DNA from 4 places in the Ferdinandcohnia sp. Marseille-Q9671 genome. Region 4 is predicted to be linked to each of the others. Evidence: riboswitches for the same ligand, from Rfam matches in the RefSeq annotation. Region 4 holds a riboswitch; each other region holds the start of a gene.
The links. A riboswitch is a leader RNA that binds a small molecule or an ion and turns the genes downstream of it on or off. The one in region 4 is predicted to bind S-adenosylmethionine.

Region 1 (4,213 bases), on a different contig from region 4:
AGAATTACTGGTAGCGTTAAATGATAATAAAAGTAAATTTGAAAGACCGCAGCATGTTGGAGCAAAGCAACAGTTTAATAACATACTAGAGCAGACAAATGGTTTACTAAATACATTGCTGTTTCTTGAGTTTAACGAAAATAAAGAGCCACACGCAACAAATATTGTGATGTTTACAAACCATGCAGAGAATAATTGGATTATTGAAAAGAAGGATGACCTTTTCAAAGCTCAACCATGCAGTGTGGATATCGTGAATCTCCTCTTAGAAAGTAACATATCTGCTTTTAAGGAGAAAAAGGAGGAGCTTACGCATGGAAAATAATATTAAAATATCAAATGATAAAGTTGAAGTGGTCTTTCTGCCACTTTGGGCAGGCTGTATGGTCTTTTTAAGCGGGTTAATGACCGTTGCGGGACTTTTCATTCTCTTTTACATTGTACCTAGTACGAGTATATTAAGGGGATTCTTTGGAATTGTCATTGGTATTATTGGGACGTTTTTCTTTGGAAGTATATTTTTAAAGATTCTTTCTGTCGTGATGAACGGAAAGGCATTATTTACAATTGAAAATGGTCAGTTGAAAGGGCGTAAACAAGCAATACCCATTCGGGAAATTAAAGATATCTATTGGGGTGGAGCCTCTTTGAAATATATTATGGTTCAGACCATAAATAATAAGAAGGTCAAGCTTTCCACATACAACCTAGTATCCGAACAACCCGTAAACCATGTCATTGAAACATATGTCCTACCCGACGCAAACCCTGAACTAAAAAACAACTGGGCAAAACGAAAAAAATAATGGGTCAAGGGGACAGGTACCATGACCCACCATTTTTTTACAAAACATCATAACTAAGGTTAAATGAAATCTGGGACAAAGAGCCTGTCCCCGTGACCCAGAGTGGTAACTGGGACAAAGAGCCTGTCCCTCTGACCCAGCCTGTGACTAAATAACTAAAGTTGTATTCTTTGGATAGTTTTAAAAAGAAAGTGATTGACAGATGGTGAAATTCCGTGTAATTTAGTATCAATCAATAAATTAAGTAGTCAAAAAATTACATATATTTTTTCTTATCCAGAGAGGTGGAGGGACTGGCCCGTTGAAGCCTCGGCAACAGACATATTGTACTGTGCCAATTCCAGCAAGCGTTAGGCTTGAAAGATAAGAAGAGTGTACGAAACCGATGTACGTATGCCCTCTTCTTAGTTGAAGAGGGCTTTTATTTTGGTCAAAATGAACAGACTTCCATACTGGTCAACCAGAGGATTGTCTGATGCATACCACTAGCAGGGAGGGGTTTTATGGCAAAACTTGAGGAATCAAAGGTGACACATATTCTATCAACCTTGGAGAAATTAGAGTTTGGATCTATTGTGATTACCGTTCACAATGGCGAAATCACTCAAATCGATGCGACGGAAAAGAGACGGTTTTCCTTGCATAAACCCACATCAAGCAATATTCAATCAACAACCAAAAAAACGTAAATACTTGCCGATTAGACCACTAAAGGCATCTTTATTACCAAAGCGTCATTCTAACGCTCTGGATAAAGATGCCTTTTTTTGTTGGACTTGTGCCATATGGAAGGGGGAGTACCGTGATAAACAAACGGCCAACAGGAGGATAGGCCCGATGTCAATCAAGAAAGGTATTTTTAGATATAAATCATAGAAGAGAGGATGAACATTATGAGTGAAATCGTGATTTTGTCAGGAAGCCCATCGGAAAGTTCTAGAACAGATTTGGTACTTCAGTATGTTGGGAACAAACTAAAGCGTGAGGGATTTGCAGTTACACATGTTTCTGTTAGAGATATTCCTTATGAAGATATCTTTAATCTAAAGTTTGACAGTCCCTCCCTTAAGGAACTCACCTTACTAATTCAAGGGGCAGATGGTGTGATTATAGGGTCGCCTGTATATAAGGCAGCCTATACAGGAGTGCTAAAGGCTCTAATAGATTTACTGCCTCAAGATGTATTAGCGGGAAAAACGGTGTTACCCATCATGACAGGCGGTAGTCCTGCCCACTTACTTGCAATTGAGTTCAGCTTAAAACCTTTACTCGCTGCATTGAAAGGGCAAAGCTTACAAGGGGTTTACTTCTTAGATTGCCAAATCGATAAAAAGCAAATAGATAATCCAATCATTGATGTGAATGTTTTGGATAGATTGAAAAAAGAGCTTTATTACTTTAGTGAAACAGTAAATCAGAAAAGAAATCTTGTTTTATAAAATCAAAGATACTTACATGAATTGAAAAGGAGCTAATGAAATGACAAAGAAAAGATTGTATTTAAATGCGTTTGATATGAACTGTGTAGGTCACCAATCACCGGGGTTATGGACACATCCAGAGGACCAATCTCATCGTTATAAAGACAGCGAGTACTGGATAGAGCTAGCTAAGATTCTGGAAGCGGGCAGGTTTGATGCTATTTTTCTAGCAGATGTATTAGGTCCTTATGATGTGTATCAAGGCTCTAGAGATGCTGCTATTCGTCAAGGAACTCAAACACCTGTAAATGACCCGTCCCTAATTGTGCCCTTAATGTCGGCGGTGACAAAGCACTTAGGTTTTGGGGTCACAGCATCTGTCACCCATGAGCATCCGTATACATTTGCCCGTCGGATGTCTACGCTAGATCATATCACAAAGGGGCGTGTAGGCTGGAATATTGTCACTTCCTACTTAAAAAGCGCTGCCGTTAACATGGGTTTAGAAGACCAAATTAAGCATGATGAACGCTATGACATTGCCGAGGAATATTTACAAGTTTGCTATAAATTGTGGGAGGGCAGCTGGGAGGATGATGCTGTTTTATTAGACAAAGAGAATCGAATTTTCGCAGACCCAAGCAAAGTCCATGATATCAAGCATGAAGGGAAGTATTATAAGGTACCAGGGGCCCATCTTTGCGAGCCTTCCCCACAAAGAACACCAGTACTCTATCAAGCAGGAACGTCTACGAAGGGGCGTACTTTTGCAGGCAAACATGCTGAATTAATCTTTATCGGTGCACCGACAAAGAATGCGGCTAAGCGATCTGTCACAAAACTACGTGAAGAAGCACGTAAGTCTGGAAGAGCACAAGAAGAGATAAAAATACTGGCTTGCATTACTCCAATCGTTGGTCGGACAGAAGAGGAAGCGTATGAAAAGTACAATGAGTACCAAAAACATATTAGCTATGAAGGGGCATTGGCACTTCTCGGTGGCTGGACTGGAATTGACTTTTCGGAATATGGACCGAATGAAAATCTTAAATATGTAAAGAATGATGCGATTCAATCTACAGTTGAGAACTTTACGAAAATTGATTCAGATAAAAAATGGACGATCGATGAAATTAAAAAATATACCGGCATTGGTGGATTGGGTCCTGTTACAGTTGGAAGCCCAGAACAGATTGCAGATGATTTGGAAAGTTGGGTAGAAGAGACAGGGATTGATGGTTTTAACATTGCATATGCGATTACTCCTGGTACCTTTAAGGACTTTGTAGAGCACGTTGTACCTATTTTACAAGAAAGAGGTCTTGTACGAAAAGAATATGAAGGTGACACATTAAGAGATAGTCTATTCGGAAAAGGCAGCCAGTTACCAGCCCATCATCCCGGAAAGCAATATAGTAAAACTCCTGTACTAACGGAATAAAGTTTCACAAAAAGGGCATTCAACATCTGTAAGGTGATGAATGCCTCTTTCATATGTAAAGCTACATAAACTATGACTCGTATTTCTATGACCGAAGTGAATGTAAAAGTTATTTATTTAGGTCTTGGATACCAGGACTGTGTTCATTTGGCATTTCTGGTAACACAGGAACTGGATAACCATCTGGTGGTGCTACGACTTTAAGTTCACCATCTGCTCTGCTTGGGGACTCCCCTTGGAAAATTTGTCCCATCATTGTATCATCCAATCTGAAATTGAATTGTGCATTATTGAAGCCCATTTCTATATACTTTCTACATTCTGGATACTTATTGATATCATAGTTCGGAACAGGGAAAATTTTACCCCATTCAACACCTAGTGTTTCCAAAGCTTTTGCAAATGCATTTTGATGAGCATTGTCACGAACAATTAAGAAAGCTAATGTTTCCCTAAACGTTTTGTTTGAACTCATTTCATATATTCTCGTCTTTTGAAGAACACCAGTAGATTCCAAAGAAAGATTATTTATTAAATTAGCAACT
Region 2 (4,213 bases), on a different contig from region 4:
TCAAATCTACGGTAAAGGTCAACATCTACTATCTCAGACAAGATGAGGTCAACAGTGATGACCGGATTTTCCCCTTTGACCATATGTCCACCATATACCTTTCCTTCCTTATCACAAAATGTACCATGCAAATGTGTCTCGTAAATCCCATCTCGCATACATACAATCCCAGTACCATTTAGAAACTCGACGGGTCCTTCTATAGTAGTTAATTCTCCATATCCAGCACCAGCCTTGCTCTCGGGCTTTGGAACTAAATAGAAATATCCTGCTTTTCGAAAGCTGCCAAAACAAGTAACAATTGAAGCGTATGTTATGTCTGTCTTCTTACAAAGTTCCTCGATTCCGGTTAGTAAATCTGTACCTGGTAATAATCTAGCAGTTACCGTTTTGCCTGTATTTCCTACTGCGTAATTTGCTCTCACATTCCCATTCATTAGATCTTAATCTCCTTTTTTTGTGCTCGTACTATTATTCTAATAAAATAATAGTGTAACAATTAAAATGTTTCAAAAATTATTGACAATCATAACATTATCCTGTAAATTTAAAAACTATAAAGTTAAAAAACTTCATATTTGAAATTCTCTTATCAAGAGTAGCGGAGGGACTGGCCCGATGAAGCTCGGCAACCGTTCATGTATCGACATGAAAAGGTGCTAATTCCAGCAAAACATTTGTGTTTTGAAAGATAAGGGGGGACGAACATTTTCGTATGCTCACATGCCTCTCTTTCTTTTGAAAGAGGGGCTTTTTGTTTATCTGATAAGAATTTCAAATCAACTTACAAACAAACTAGGGGGAAAACAAAATGAAAAAAATTGCAATCTTTTTATCATTGTTACTATTGGTTGGTGTATTAGCAGCGTGTGGGGGAGAAGAGGCTTCAAGTGAATTAGATAGCAAGAAACTACTTATTGGAGTTACTGCTGGACCACATGAAGAAATCGTGGAGAAGGTAGCAGAAGTTGCTGCAAAGGATGGCCTAGAGCTTGAATTAAAGGTGTTCTCTGATTATGTAATGCCTAACACTGCGTTAGATGAAGGAAATTTAGATGTAAATAGCTATCAGCATTTACCATTCTTAGAAAAATTCAATGCGGATCACGGTACTAAATTAGTTACAGTTGGAAAAACAATATTAAATCCAATGGGTGTGTACTCAGATAAATACGAAAGCCTAGAAGACCTACCAAAAGGTGCAAAGGTTGGACTTCCAAATGACCCAACAAATGGATCAAGAGCATTATTCGTTTTTGAAAGTGCTGGATTAATCAAAGTTAAAGAAGATGTAAAGGAAAATGCAACGATTTATGATTTGGAAGAGAATCCAAAAGAAATCGAATTTATTGAGTTAGATGCTGCGCAAATTCCGAAACAATTAGGTGAATTAGACGCTGCCGCCATCAACACGAACTTTGCACTTGGCGCGGGATTAAATCCAAAAGAGGATTCAATTGCATTAGAAACAACGGATTCACCTTATGTAAACTATCTAGTCGTACGTGAAGAAAATAAGGATGATAAGGTACTAGAAAAATTAAGAAAAGCGTACCAATCAGATGAGGTTAAGAAATTTATCGAGGAGCAATACAAGGGATCAGTTATCCCTAGCTGGGATGAATAATAGGATTTGATAAGAAAATTTCTAAACCATATGGCGCAATGCTATATGGTTTAGAGCTTATAGGAGAGGAAGTGACACCATGATTGTATTAGAAAACATATCAAAGGAATTTGTATCGAAAAAAGGGAAAGTTGAAGCCGTGAAAAATGTGAGCATTCATGTAGAGAAGGGCGGCATACATGGTGTAATTGGATATAGTGGAGCCGGAAAAAGTACGCTAATTCGTTGTGTGAATTTACTTGAAAGACCTACTAGTGGAAAAGTGTATATAAACGGTAAGGAAACGACTTCTTTTTCAAAAGAAAATCTTCGTGAAACTAGAAAAAAAATCGGGATGATCTTCCAAGGATTTAATCTGCTTAAAACAGCAACCGTGTATGACAACATTGCAATTCCACTGAAATTGCAGGATGTGCCGAAAGAAGAGGTGGCTAAGCGAGTTGAGAAATACCTCGAGATTGTTGGATTATCAGATAAAGCAAATTCCTTTCCGAGTCAATTATCAGGCGGACAGAAACAGCGGGTTGCCATTGCAAGAGCTCTATCACAGGAGCCTGAAGTGTTGTTAAGTGATGAAGCAACAAGTGCTCTAGATCCTGAGACAACAGACTCCATATTGGAATTACTTTTAAAAATCAATAAAGAACTTGGAATTACAATATTATTGATTACTCATGAAATGCATGTGATTCAAAAAATATGTGACTATGTATATGTGATGGAGAATGGCAAAGTTGTTGAACAAAATACAGCAATTGAGTTATTCACAAACCCAAAACATGAAACATCAAAGAAGTTTTTAAATACAATCGCACAACGAAAACTTTCCGATTCTCTTATTAAACAGTTAAAGGTGTCTGGGGCAGTTACACGACTCACATTTGTAGGAGAGTCCACTGGTCAGCCGCTATTAGCAACAGTGAGTAAGAAGTTTGCTATTAAACCAAACATTTTAACAGCAAATATTATTGAACTGAAAAATGGTATTGTTGGAAATTTAGTTGTTCATTTAATGGGAGAACAAAGTGAGATCGACTCTTCACTTCAATTTTTAAAGGAAAATGGAGTCGGGATTGAGAATCTGGAGGGATAAAAGACATGAATCGATTTGCAGAATTTACAGAATGGTTACCCGTTATTGGAAAGTCAGTAGTGGAAACCTTCCAGATGGTAGGAATCTCCTTATTATTTTCAGTACTTATTGGAATCCCACTCGGAATTTTCCTCGTATTAACTCGACCAGGACAATCATTGGAAAATAAATGGGTCTATGAAGCTCTTAATTTAGTGATAAATATTATCCGATCTGTACCATTTATTATTCTATTATTTTTCATTCTTCCATTTACAAAACTAATTGTTGGGACAACGATTGGGGTAAAAGGGGTTATCGTTCCGTTAGTAATTTATACGGCCCCTTATATTTCGAGATTAATGGAATCCGCTTTACTCGAGGTTGATGCAGGTGTAGTCGAAGCCTATCAAGCAATGGGAATTAAAACCAGAAAAATTATTTGGAATGTCATGCTAAGAGAAGCAAGGCCGTCTATTATACTAGGGCTAACAATTGCAACAGTCAGTTTAATAGGAGCAACTGCAATGGCTGGACTTGTAGGGGCTGGAGGACTTGGGGACCTTGCATATCGCTTTGGTCACCTCCGTTACGAAGTGGATGTCATGTATGCCACTGTATTTATCCTAATTGTCCTTGTTCAGTCTATCCAGACAATTGGTAATAAACTTGCAGCAAACTTGAAGAAGGATTAGAGAGGGTGTTCAAAAGGTCCGGTGAAAATGGCACATCAGTATAGGATCTTCGACTAAATACCGACACGTCCTGTGTCGAACGTCGAAGTCACCACATCCTGCGGAAGCTCGTTGGCTTGCCTTTCCGCTCCTCACGTATTAATTGCATACGCTCCGGTACGCGGGAGCTTCGCCGCCTCAAACTTTCGACGCACAGGATGTGCTAGTGTCGACATTGCCACAGGACGTGGCGTTCTTGTCAACGCGGTCCTTTTCATCCTCCTTTTTGAATACGTATTTAAGGGGTGAGGTTTTATGTCAAATGAATTATATATTGAACAGAATGGCGCCATAGCAACTTTGGTGATTAATCGACCTGAAAAGCGCAACGCTTTTACACTTGCCATGTTTGAAAGGTTAACCACGCTATTAGAGGAAGTCGAAAATGATTCTAGCGTTAAGGTCCTACTTGTTAGAGGTGTCGATGAGACTTCTTTTGCATCTGGTGCAGATATAAGTGAATTTATGGATAATCGTTTTTCGGTTGAGAAAGCAAAGCATTACAATGATAAGGCGCTTGAAGGAATTGATAAACTTACACGTTTTAAAAAGCCAACCATTGCAGTTGTTCGCTCGTTTGCAATTGGCGGTGGACTTGAATTAGCGAACGCTTGTGACTTTCGGTTTGCATCAGACGACAGCCGATTTGGTATCACAGCCTCTCGAGTAGGAATCGTCTATAACTTAGCGAGTACTAAAAGGCTTATGGATATAATTGGACCAGCTAAAACAAAAGAACTCCTGTTTACAAGTAAATTAATCAGTGCAAGTGAAGCCAAG
Region 3 (4,213 bases), on a different contig from region 4:
CTCCATCTTCCCTTTTGCAAGTTCAACACCTGACCAGTAATCTGGATAACCTGGGTCAGGTACAAGCGCAACGTCTCCAGGATTTAAAAGACATTGCGGAATTTCCACCAAGCCTGCCTTACCACCAAAAAGGATGGCTACCTCTGTATTTGGATCAATTTCAACTCCATATTCACGAAGATAAAATTGAGAGACCGCTTCTTTCAAAAATGAATGGCCACGAAATGGAGAATATTTATGAAATTTTGGATTATCTGCTGCCTTTTTCAAAGCCTCTACGATATGAGAAGGTGTGGGTTGGTCAGGGTTTCCCTGTCCTAAATTTATGACATCATGTCCTTGTTCCACAACCTTGTTTACCTTCCCCACAAGAGAAGCGAAGAACTGTTTCGGTAAATTTTGTAATATATCAGAATGCTGAAAGTTTTTCAATTCCTACACCTCTTTAAAATTACTTGAATTTCTAGTCAAAAATCATATATTGTTAAAATCAAATTGTAAAGTATAACTTTTATGTAGAAGTCCCCCATATTACGTGGTAGGATGTATGCATTAAACCGTGTTCAAGTTAGTGGTGTTCAAACGCAAACACTTATTATGTCTTGTATTAAACTTAACATAATGCAAAAATACAGCCAATAAATTTTACATTTACTAGGAGGACTAACTATGAATCTTAAAATAGCTTGTATTCAGTATGATATTCAATTCGGAAAACCGCAAGAAAATTTTGACCTTGTAACCAAGGAAATCGACAAACTCATGAAGCAAGAGAATCCAGATATTATCCTTCTACCAGAGCTCTGGACGACAGGATATGATTTAACTAGGTTAGATGAAATCGCAGATGAAAATGGAGATGGAGCAAAAACTATTATTAAAAAATTGGCGCAACAACACTCCGTGAATATTATTGCTGGTTCTGTTGCCAAAAAGACAAAAAACGGTGTGACCAATACAATGTTTGTCTTTAATAGAGAAGGGGAATTGGTTAGTGAGTACAGCAAACTTCACCTGTTTCAGTTAATGGATGAGCATTTGTATTTACAGGCAGGAGATGCAAAAGGTGATTTCTCGATTGAAAATATTCCGGCTGCGGGAGTAATTTGTTATGACATTCGCTTCCCTGAATGGATTCGAGCTCATACAACAAATGGTGCTGAGGTTTTATTCGTGGTAGCAGAATGGCCACTACCGAGACTCGAACATTGGCGTGCCCTACTCCTTAGCCGGGCAATTGAAAATCAATGCTATGTCGTAGCTTGTAATCGTAGTGGAAGTGATCCAAATAATCAATTTGCAGGACATTCTATGATTATTGATCCTTGGGGGAATATTATTTCAGAAGCAGGAATTGAAGCAACTACATTAATTGGGGAAATTGAATTAAGTAAAGTGAAAGAAGTACGAAAACAAATCCCTATTTTCCAAGATCGCCGTCCTGACTATTATAAGTAAAAAACAAATTCACTAAATGTAAAAAACATATTGACAATTCATCACTTCAATTGTTATCATTCACTTCAGAATCATTAAAAAACTAAATCGATTGATCTCTTATCAAGAGTAGGCAGAGGGATTTGGCCCGATGAAGCCCAGCAACCGACCGTAATACCATCGCAAGGTGGGGCGCAATTTTGCGCCGGGGAAACCCATAAGGCACGGTGCTAATTCCAACAGGAAGTTTTTTACTTTCTGGCAGATAAGAGGTGCGAAGCCCTGACTTCAAGCCTCTTTCTTCACTAGAAAGAGGCTTTTCTGTTTATAGAAAAGCCTCCAAGACTGTTAAACTAGCAGTTTTATAAAACAAACATAACGAAAAATGACTTGGAGGTATGTAAAAATGGCAATATCACAACTAGAAGTTTATGAACCTTTAACCGAAAACACCGCGGTTGCCCTTGCAACCCGTCTACGTATATTTGAAGAAGGTAAAGCTCTAACATGTAAGGAAATCGGTGACGGAAACCTTAATCTCGTTTTCCATATCACTGACGAGTCAAGCCAAAAAGGAATCATTATCAAGCAAGCTTTACCATATGCAAAGGTTGTTGGCGAAAGCTGGCCTCTTTCACTCAAGCGTGCCACAATTGAAAGCAATGCATTATTAGCTGCAGCGGAACATGTACCAACACTTGTACCAAAGGTATTTTATACAGATGAAACACTTGCAATAACCGTAATGGAAGACCTATCCCATCTTCAAATTTCCAGAACTGGGCTTATTGAGGGCAGGAATTTCCCACTGTTATCACAGCATATCGGTACTTATATTGCCAAAACGCTTTTTTACACATCGGACTTCGGCTTAGAACCAGAAAAGAAGAAAGTACTTGTTCAGAAATATATTAATCCTGATTTGTGTAAAATTACAGAGGATCTCGTGTTTACTGATCCATTTTTTAATATTGACACGAATAGCTTCGAAGAGGAGCTTAGACCAGACGTTGAAAAAATCTGGGGAGATCAAATCTTAAAGCTTGAAGTGGCAAAGCTAAAGCAGAAATTCTTAACACAAGCAGATGCTCTTCTACATGGTGATTTACATACAGGTAGTATTTTTGCAAGTGATTCAGAAACAAAGGTAATTGATCCTGAATTTGCCTACTTTGGCCCACTTGGTTTTGATCTCGGTCAATTTATTGCAAACCTATTATTAAATGCGATTTCTAGAGATACCCAGGATCGTGAACCTCTGTATAAACATATTGAACATACATGGAATGTTTTTTCTGAAACATTCTCAGAGCTTTGGAAGAATGAGGCTGTAGAATTATATCGGGACGTTGAAGGCTATCTTGAATATGTCCTAAATCAAGCTTTTGAAGATGCAATTGGATTTGCAGGCTGCGAAGTTATTCGAAGAACCATTGGGCTTGCACATGTAGCTGATTTGGATGGAATTGAAAGCTTCGAACAACGAATTCAAGCAAAACAACACGCTCTACGTTTCGGTAAAAAATTAATTCACAATCGAAAATCGATTAAAGAACTTCGTACCCTACGAAATTATGTAGATCAAACATCAGCACCAAAGGAGTGACATCATGACTTATACAAAAACTGTTCCACAATCCGTTGTGTGGAAAGATACACATATAACTCTTTTAGATCAAACAAAGCTTCCATTGGAAACAAGTTTTATAGATCTTTTTACAATCGAGGATGTATGGGAAAGCATTTCCACTTTAAAAGTAAGAGGTGCGCCAGCAATTGGAATAACTGCTGCCTTCGGACTCGCCCTTTCGGCGAAGGGCTATGAAAGTAATTCTCTGAATGAATTTAAAGTACACCTATTAAAAGATAAAGAATATCTAGCAAGCTCTCGTCCCACTGCAGTAAATCTAAACTGGGCCTTACATCGATTGGTTTCGAGTATTGAAGACTCTAAAACAGTGAACGAAGCCAAAACCACCCTTATTCACGAGGCGATTCAAATTCAGGCTGAGGATGAAGAGGTATGTCGACAAATTGGTGAGAATGCCCTAACTCTTTTTAAAGATGGATGTAAGGTATTGACCATTTGTAACGCAGGTTCAATTGCAACTGCACGTTATGGTACTGCATTAGCACCCTTTCACCTTGCTGCTGAAAGAAACCTACAGGTAAAAGTGTATGCATCAGAAACAAGACCCGTTCTTCAAGGTGCGCGGTTAACAACGTGGGAACTACTCCAATCCGGTGTAGACGTTACCCTCATTACGGACAATATGGCTGCCCATACCATTGCTGAAAAAGGGATAGATGCGATTATCGTTGGCGCAGACCGAATCACTGCTAATGGAGATACTGCAAATAAAATCGGCACCTTCAATTTAGCTATTTTAGCAAAAACGTTTGGTATTCCATTTTATGTTGCAGCACCTCTTTCAACTTTTGATGTTTCACTAGAAAGTGGCAAAGAAATTCCAATAGAGGAACGACACGAGGATGAAGTTACCCATTTAAACGGAACTCGTATTGCGCCTGAGGGTGTACAAGTTTATAATCCAGCATTTGATGTGACCCCAAATGAATTCATTACTGCAATTATTACTGAAAAAGGAATCTTGCAGGGTGAACTTGGAATCGAGATTAAGAGATTGTTTGAAAAGTAGTCGTTTTTTACATCCAGTATGTGACATCATACTGGATTTTTTGTAGTTTGAGGGCTCTGTCGACGTTATTTTGATTCTATCGGCGTTAGCTCCAAAATCAAAAAAACAAGCGCACA
Region 4 (4,213 bases):
TCCACTTAAGAAATGATACATGGCTTGTTCCTTTGTTAATTTACTAATAGGAGGCAGTACCCCGAATGCATCTGCTGTTAGGAAGACGATTGTAGTAGGGTGCCCTGCTATACTTGGTACAATAATATTATCGATGTTTTCAATTTGGTATGCTGCTCTTGTGTTTTCTGTTAGGGAGCCATTATCATAATCTGCTATTCTGGTTTCTTCATCAACTGCTACATTTTCTAGAACAGAGCCAAATCTGATTGCATCGAATATTTGCGGTTCTTTCTCACGCGATAAATTAATACATTTCGCATAACATCCACCTTCAATATTAAACACCCCAGAACTAGACCAGCCATGCTCATCATCTCCAATCAGACGACGTTTTGGATCTGCTGAAAGCGTTGTCTTTCCGGTTCCAGACAAACCAAAGAATAACGCTACATCTCCTTCTGAACCTACATTGGAGGAACAATGCATAGAGAGGATATTTCTTTCTGGCAATACATAGTTCATAACAGAGAAGATAGATTTTTTAATTTCTCCCGCATATTCAGTTCCGCCGATTAAGATAGTACGTTTCTCAAAAGAGATAATGATAAAGGTTTCAGAGTGCGTGCCATCAACTTCTGGAACCGCTTTAAAATTTGGTGCACTTATGACTGTGAATTCTGGTTTATGAGTGTTTAGCTCATCTTCTGTTGGTCGAATAAACAATTGTTGTGAAAAAAGATTATGCCATGCGAATTCGTTAATGACTTGAATCGGCATACGAACCTTTTTGTCAGCCCCTGCAAATCCATTGAACACAAAGAATTCTTCTTTTTCTTTTAAATAAGTAAGTACTTTTTTATATAGATTATCAAATACTGTTTCTGAGATTGGCTGATTTACTTTGCCCCAATCGATTTTTTCCTTAGTAGACGCTTCTTCTACAATATATTTATCTTCTGGTGATCTTCCTGTGTATTTTCCCGTTGTTGCACGTACAGCACCAGTCGAAGTAAGAATACCCTCTTGTCTAGCAAGTACTTTTTCAACTAAAATAGGAACAGATAGGTTATGAAGTGCATTTTTTCCATTGACTAATTCCAAAAGCAGCTCATTTGAAACTTCAACTGAATTCATGAAAAACCATCCTTTTTCTATTTTTATACGAAAGAAAGAAACTCGATTTTACAATTAGTATAACACATTAGTAAAAATAGTCTATACTATTTAACGTATTTTACGTAACTTATCTACAAAAAGTGCGTACAGATTGTAAAATAGTCATTGTTGCATAGACCTTTTTGCAGTGCGAATTTTTTGATGAAAAAATATGACACGTTTCTACATATATTTTTATTAAATTTATTGACATGAAAAGGATGTCTGCGATATGATTGGTCATTGAACGGATACTCTCTTATCCCGAGCTGGCGGAGGGACAGGCCCAATGAAACCCGGCAACCATCACTTTTTTTTACATATCAAACGATTTTATGCGAACCCTATTACATATAGGTAAAAATCTGTTAAAAGTGATAAGGTGCTAACCTGAGCAAGGCATGACCTTGATCGATAAGAGTGAAAGGCGAAATGAACAATATACCTTTCCTCAAAGTGGGAAAGGTTTTTTATTTCTTTTTTTGAAACGATCTTGTGGTTTCAAGATGTTACTAACACAAGCACTTTGATGTGCTCATCACGATAAATTAGCAGCGAAGTTCCTATTATAGGCTTGTTAAGATAGGATAGAAAATTGTGTAGGTAACAATACTAAGGGAATGAGTACCGTATCAAAAAGAATGTCAGAGTCGAACTTTTCGAATTCTGAATGTTAAAGGAGGAAACATTTGTGACAAATAGACGTCGTTTATTTACTTCCGAGTCTGTTACAGAGGGCCATCCAGATAAAATCTGTGACCAAATATCAGATTCTATTTTAGATGCCATTTTAGCAAGTGATGCAAATGCACGTGTAGCGTGTGAAACTTCTGTTACAACAGGGCTTGTACTTGTTGCAGGTGAAATTACAACTTCTACATATGTAGATATCCCAAAAATTGTTCGTGAAACGGTGCGCGAGATTGGTTATACCCGTGCGAAATATGGCTTTGATGCTGAAACTTGTGCTGTGTTAACTTCTATCGATGAGCAATCACCTGATATTGCTATGGGGGTAGACCAAGCCTTAGAAGCTCGTGAAGGTCAAATGACAGATGAGCAAATTGATGCAATTGGTGCAGGAGATCAAGGCTTAATGTTTGGTTTTGCTTGTAATGAAACGAAGGAATTAATGCCTCTTCCCATTTCATTAGCTCATAAGCTAGCACGAAGATTAACGGAAGTTCGTAAAGATGAAATTCTTCCATATCTACGTCCGGACGGGAAAACTCAGGTTACTGTAGAATACGATGAGAATGACAAACCTGTGCGCATTGATACAATTGTTATTTCTACTCAGCACCATCCTGAAATCTCTTTAGAACAAATTCAACGTAATCTTAAGGAACACGTTATCAATCCTGTTGTTCCTAATGATCTTATTGATGAGAATACAAAGTACTTTATTAACCCAACAGGACGTTTTGTAATCGGAGGTCCTCAAGGGGATGCTGGGTTAACAGGGCGTAAAATTATCGTTGATACGTACGGAGGTTATGCACGTCATGGTGGTGGTGCATTCTCTGGAAAGGATCCTACAAAAGTAGACCGTTCTGCTGCATATGCTGCACGTTACGTAGCGAAGAATATTGTTGCGGCTGGATTAGCAGAAAAATGTGAAGTTCAGCTTGCTTATGCTATCGGTGTTGCTCAACCTGTATCCATCTCTGTAGATACATTTGGAACTGGAACAGTTTCAGAAGATGTACTAGTTGACTTAGTTCGCACTAATTTTGACTTGCGTCCAGCTGGTATCATTAAGATGTTAGATCTTCGTCGTCCAATCTATAAGCAAACTGCTGCATATGGTCATTTTGGTAGAAATGATATTGACCTACCATGGGAGCGTACGGATAAAGCAGAGGCTCTTAAGACACAAGCAACAAAATAATAGGAGAAAAGCTCGCCAAGGGTGGCGAGCTTTTTATTTCTTCTTCTGTTCTTCTTGTAGTTCTTTATAATGCTGACCTTTTTCAACATACTCTCTGCGAATTCTTGCCATGTCTTTTTTATCCGCTTCGTTTAATTCGCGGATTACCTTTGCCGGTCTCCCAAAGGCTAATGTATGAGGTGGTATTTTTTTACCTTGTGGAACTAGGCTTCCTGCTCCGATAAACGCCCCTTCTCCAATTTCTGCACCGTCTAGAATGATTGAACCCATCCCAATTAAGGCATCTTTTCGAACGATAGAGCTATGTAGGATAACCTGATGGCCAATTGTGACATCGTCCTCAATGAGTAACGTATTATTTGGACTTTGGTGAAGGGTGGAATTATCTTGAATACTAACTCTTTTTCCAATAACCGTTGGTGCAACATCTCCACGAATAACGGTATTAAACCAAATATTCGTTTCCTCACCAATTGTGACATCACCTGTTATAGTCGCATAATCAGCTATAAAAACCGAATCAGCAATTGTTGGATATTTCCCTTTGTATGGATAAATCATATAGGTACGCCCTTTCTCACTATATTTGATATTCGAAGAAAAATCATTTACTGTTAGTGTAGCAACTTTCACAATAATCGTAAATTAACATTACATCCTGTTTGTAGAAAATGAGGTGATATCCTTGGTACCAACACACCCAATTGGTTTAATGAAGAAAGTGTATCGTGAGGTATTTCCGATTGTACACCGCGAATTGGCCTTCTGGAGAAAGAAAGCAGAAGCGATTCCAAATGACGAGCTTCGTACACAGGCTCTAGCAAGTATTCATTCTAAAACCTTTCACTGTGAAGGAGGAGCAATCCTTGCGTTATTGTCAGAGGGTAAGATCGACGAATGTATTCAATTTATCGTTGCCTATCAAACGATAAGTGATTACCTAGATAATCTCTGTGATCGCAGTACATCCCTAGATCCAGTTGATTTTCGAACCCTACACGATTCAATGCCAGATGCATTGCGACCCTGGCAACCTACAAAAAATTATTACAAATATAGAGCTGAACAGGATGATGGTGGCTACTTAGAGAGTCTCGTGCAAAAATGTCAGCAGGTCCTACAAAACATTCCACACTATAATAAGATTTCTGGCTACTTACAAGAGCTGTCTAGCTATTATTGTGA

Region 1: it holds a riboswitch for S-adenosylmethionine, as region 4 does, so the genes downstream of both, ACWNMY_RS14190 (YezD family protein) here and metK (methionine adenosyltransferase) in region 4, are expected to answer to the same signal.
Region 2: it holds a riboswitch for S-adenosylmethionine, as region 4 does, so the genes downstream of both, ACWNMY_RS12150 (MetQ/NlpA family ABC transporter substrate-binding protein) here and metK (methionine adenosyltransferase) in region 4, are expected to answer to the same signal.
Region 3: it holds a riboswitch for S-adenosylmethionine, as region 4 does, so the genes downstream of both, mtnK (S-methyl-5-thioribose kinase) here and metK (methionine adenosyltransferase) in region 4, are expected to answer to the same signal.

Annotation. Positions count from the first base shown of each region.
Region 1 is NZ_CDRJTA010000003.1:309,762-313,974, forward strand. It holds gene ACWNMY_RS14180 (hypothetical protein) at 1-325, shown strand, start outside; gene ACWNMY_RS14185 (DUF5381 family protein) at 315-806, shown strand; SAM riboswitch class I at 1,076-1,176, shown strand; gene ACWNMY_RS14190 (YezD family protein) at 1,310-1,495, shown strand; gene ssuE (NADPH-dependent FMN reductase) at 1,700-2,245, shown strand; gene ACWNMY_RS14200 (LLM class flavin-dependent oxidoreductase) at 2,286-3,668, shown strand; gene ACWNMY_RS14205 (manganese catalase family protein) at 3,778-4,213, opposite strand, start outside.
Region 2 is NZ_CDRJTA010000002.1:95,455-99,667, forward strand. It holds gene ACWNMY_RS12145 (PPC domain-containing DNA-binding protein) at 1-437, opposite strand, end outside; SAM riboswitch class I at 587-698, shown strand; gene ACWNMY_RS12150 (MetQ/NlpA family ABC transporter substrate-binding protein) at 812-1,627, shown strand; gene ACWNMY_RS12155 (methionine ABC transporter ATP-binding protein) at 1,707-2,720, shown strand; gene ACWNMY_RS12160 (methionine ABC transporter permease) at 2,726-3,394, shown strand; gene ACWNMY_RS12165 (enoyl-CoA hydratase/isomerase family protein) at 3,689-4,213, shown strand, end outside.
Region 3 is NZ_CDRJTA010000004.1:491,787-495,999, reverse strand. It holds gene ACWNMY_RS17665 (aminotransferase class I/II-fold pyridoxal phosphate-dependent enzyme) at 1-432, opposite strand, end outside; gene ACWNMY_RS17660 (carbon-nitrogen family hydrolase) at 670-1,458, shown strand; SAM riboswitch class I at 1,555-1,709, shown strand; gene mtnK (S-methyl-5-thioribose kinase) at 1,844-3,043, shown strand; gene mtnA (S-methyl-5-thioribose-1-phosphate isomerase) at 3,048-4,097, shown strand.
Region 4 is NZ_CDRJTA010000001.1:1,139,537-1,143,749, reverse strand. It holds gene pckA (phosphoenolpyruvate carboxykinase (ATP)) at 1-1,116, opposite strand, end outside; SAM riboswitch class I at 1,394-1,558, shown strand; gene metK (methionine adenosyltransferase) at 1,829-3,028, shown strand; gene ACWNMY_RS05815 (gamma carbonic anhydrase) at 3,062-3,589, opposite strand; gene ACWNMY_RS05810 (tetraprenyl-beta-curcumene synthase family protein) at 3,741-4,213, shown strand, end outside.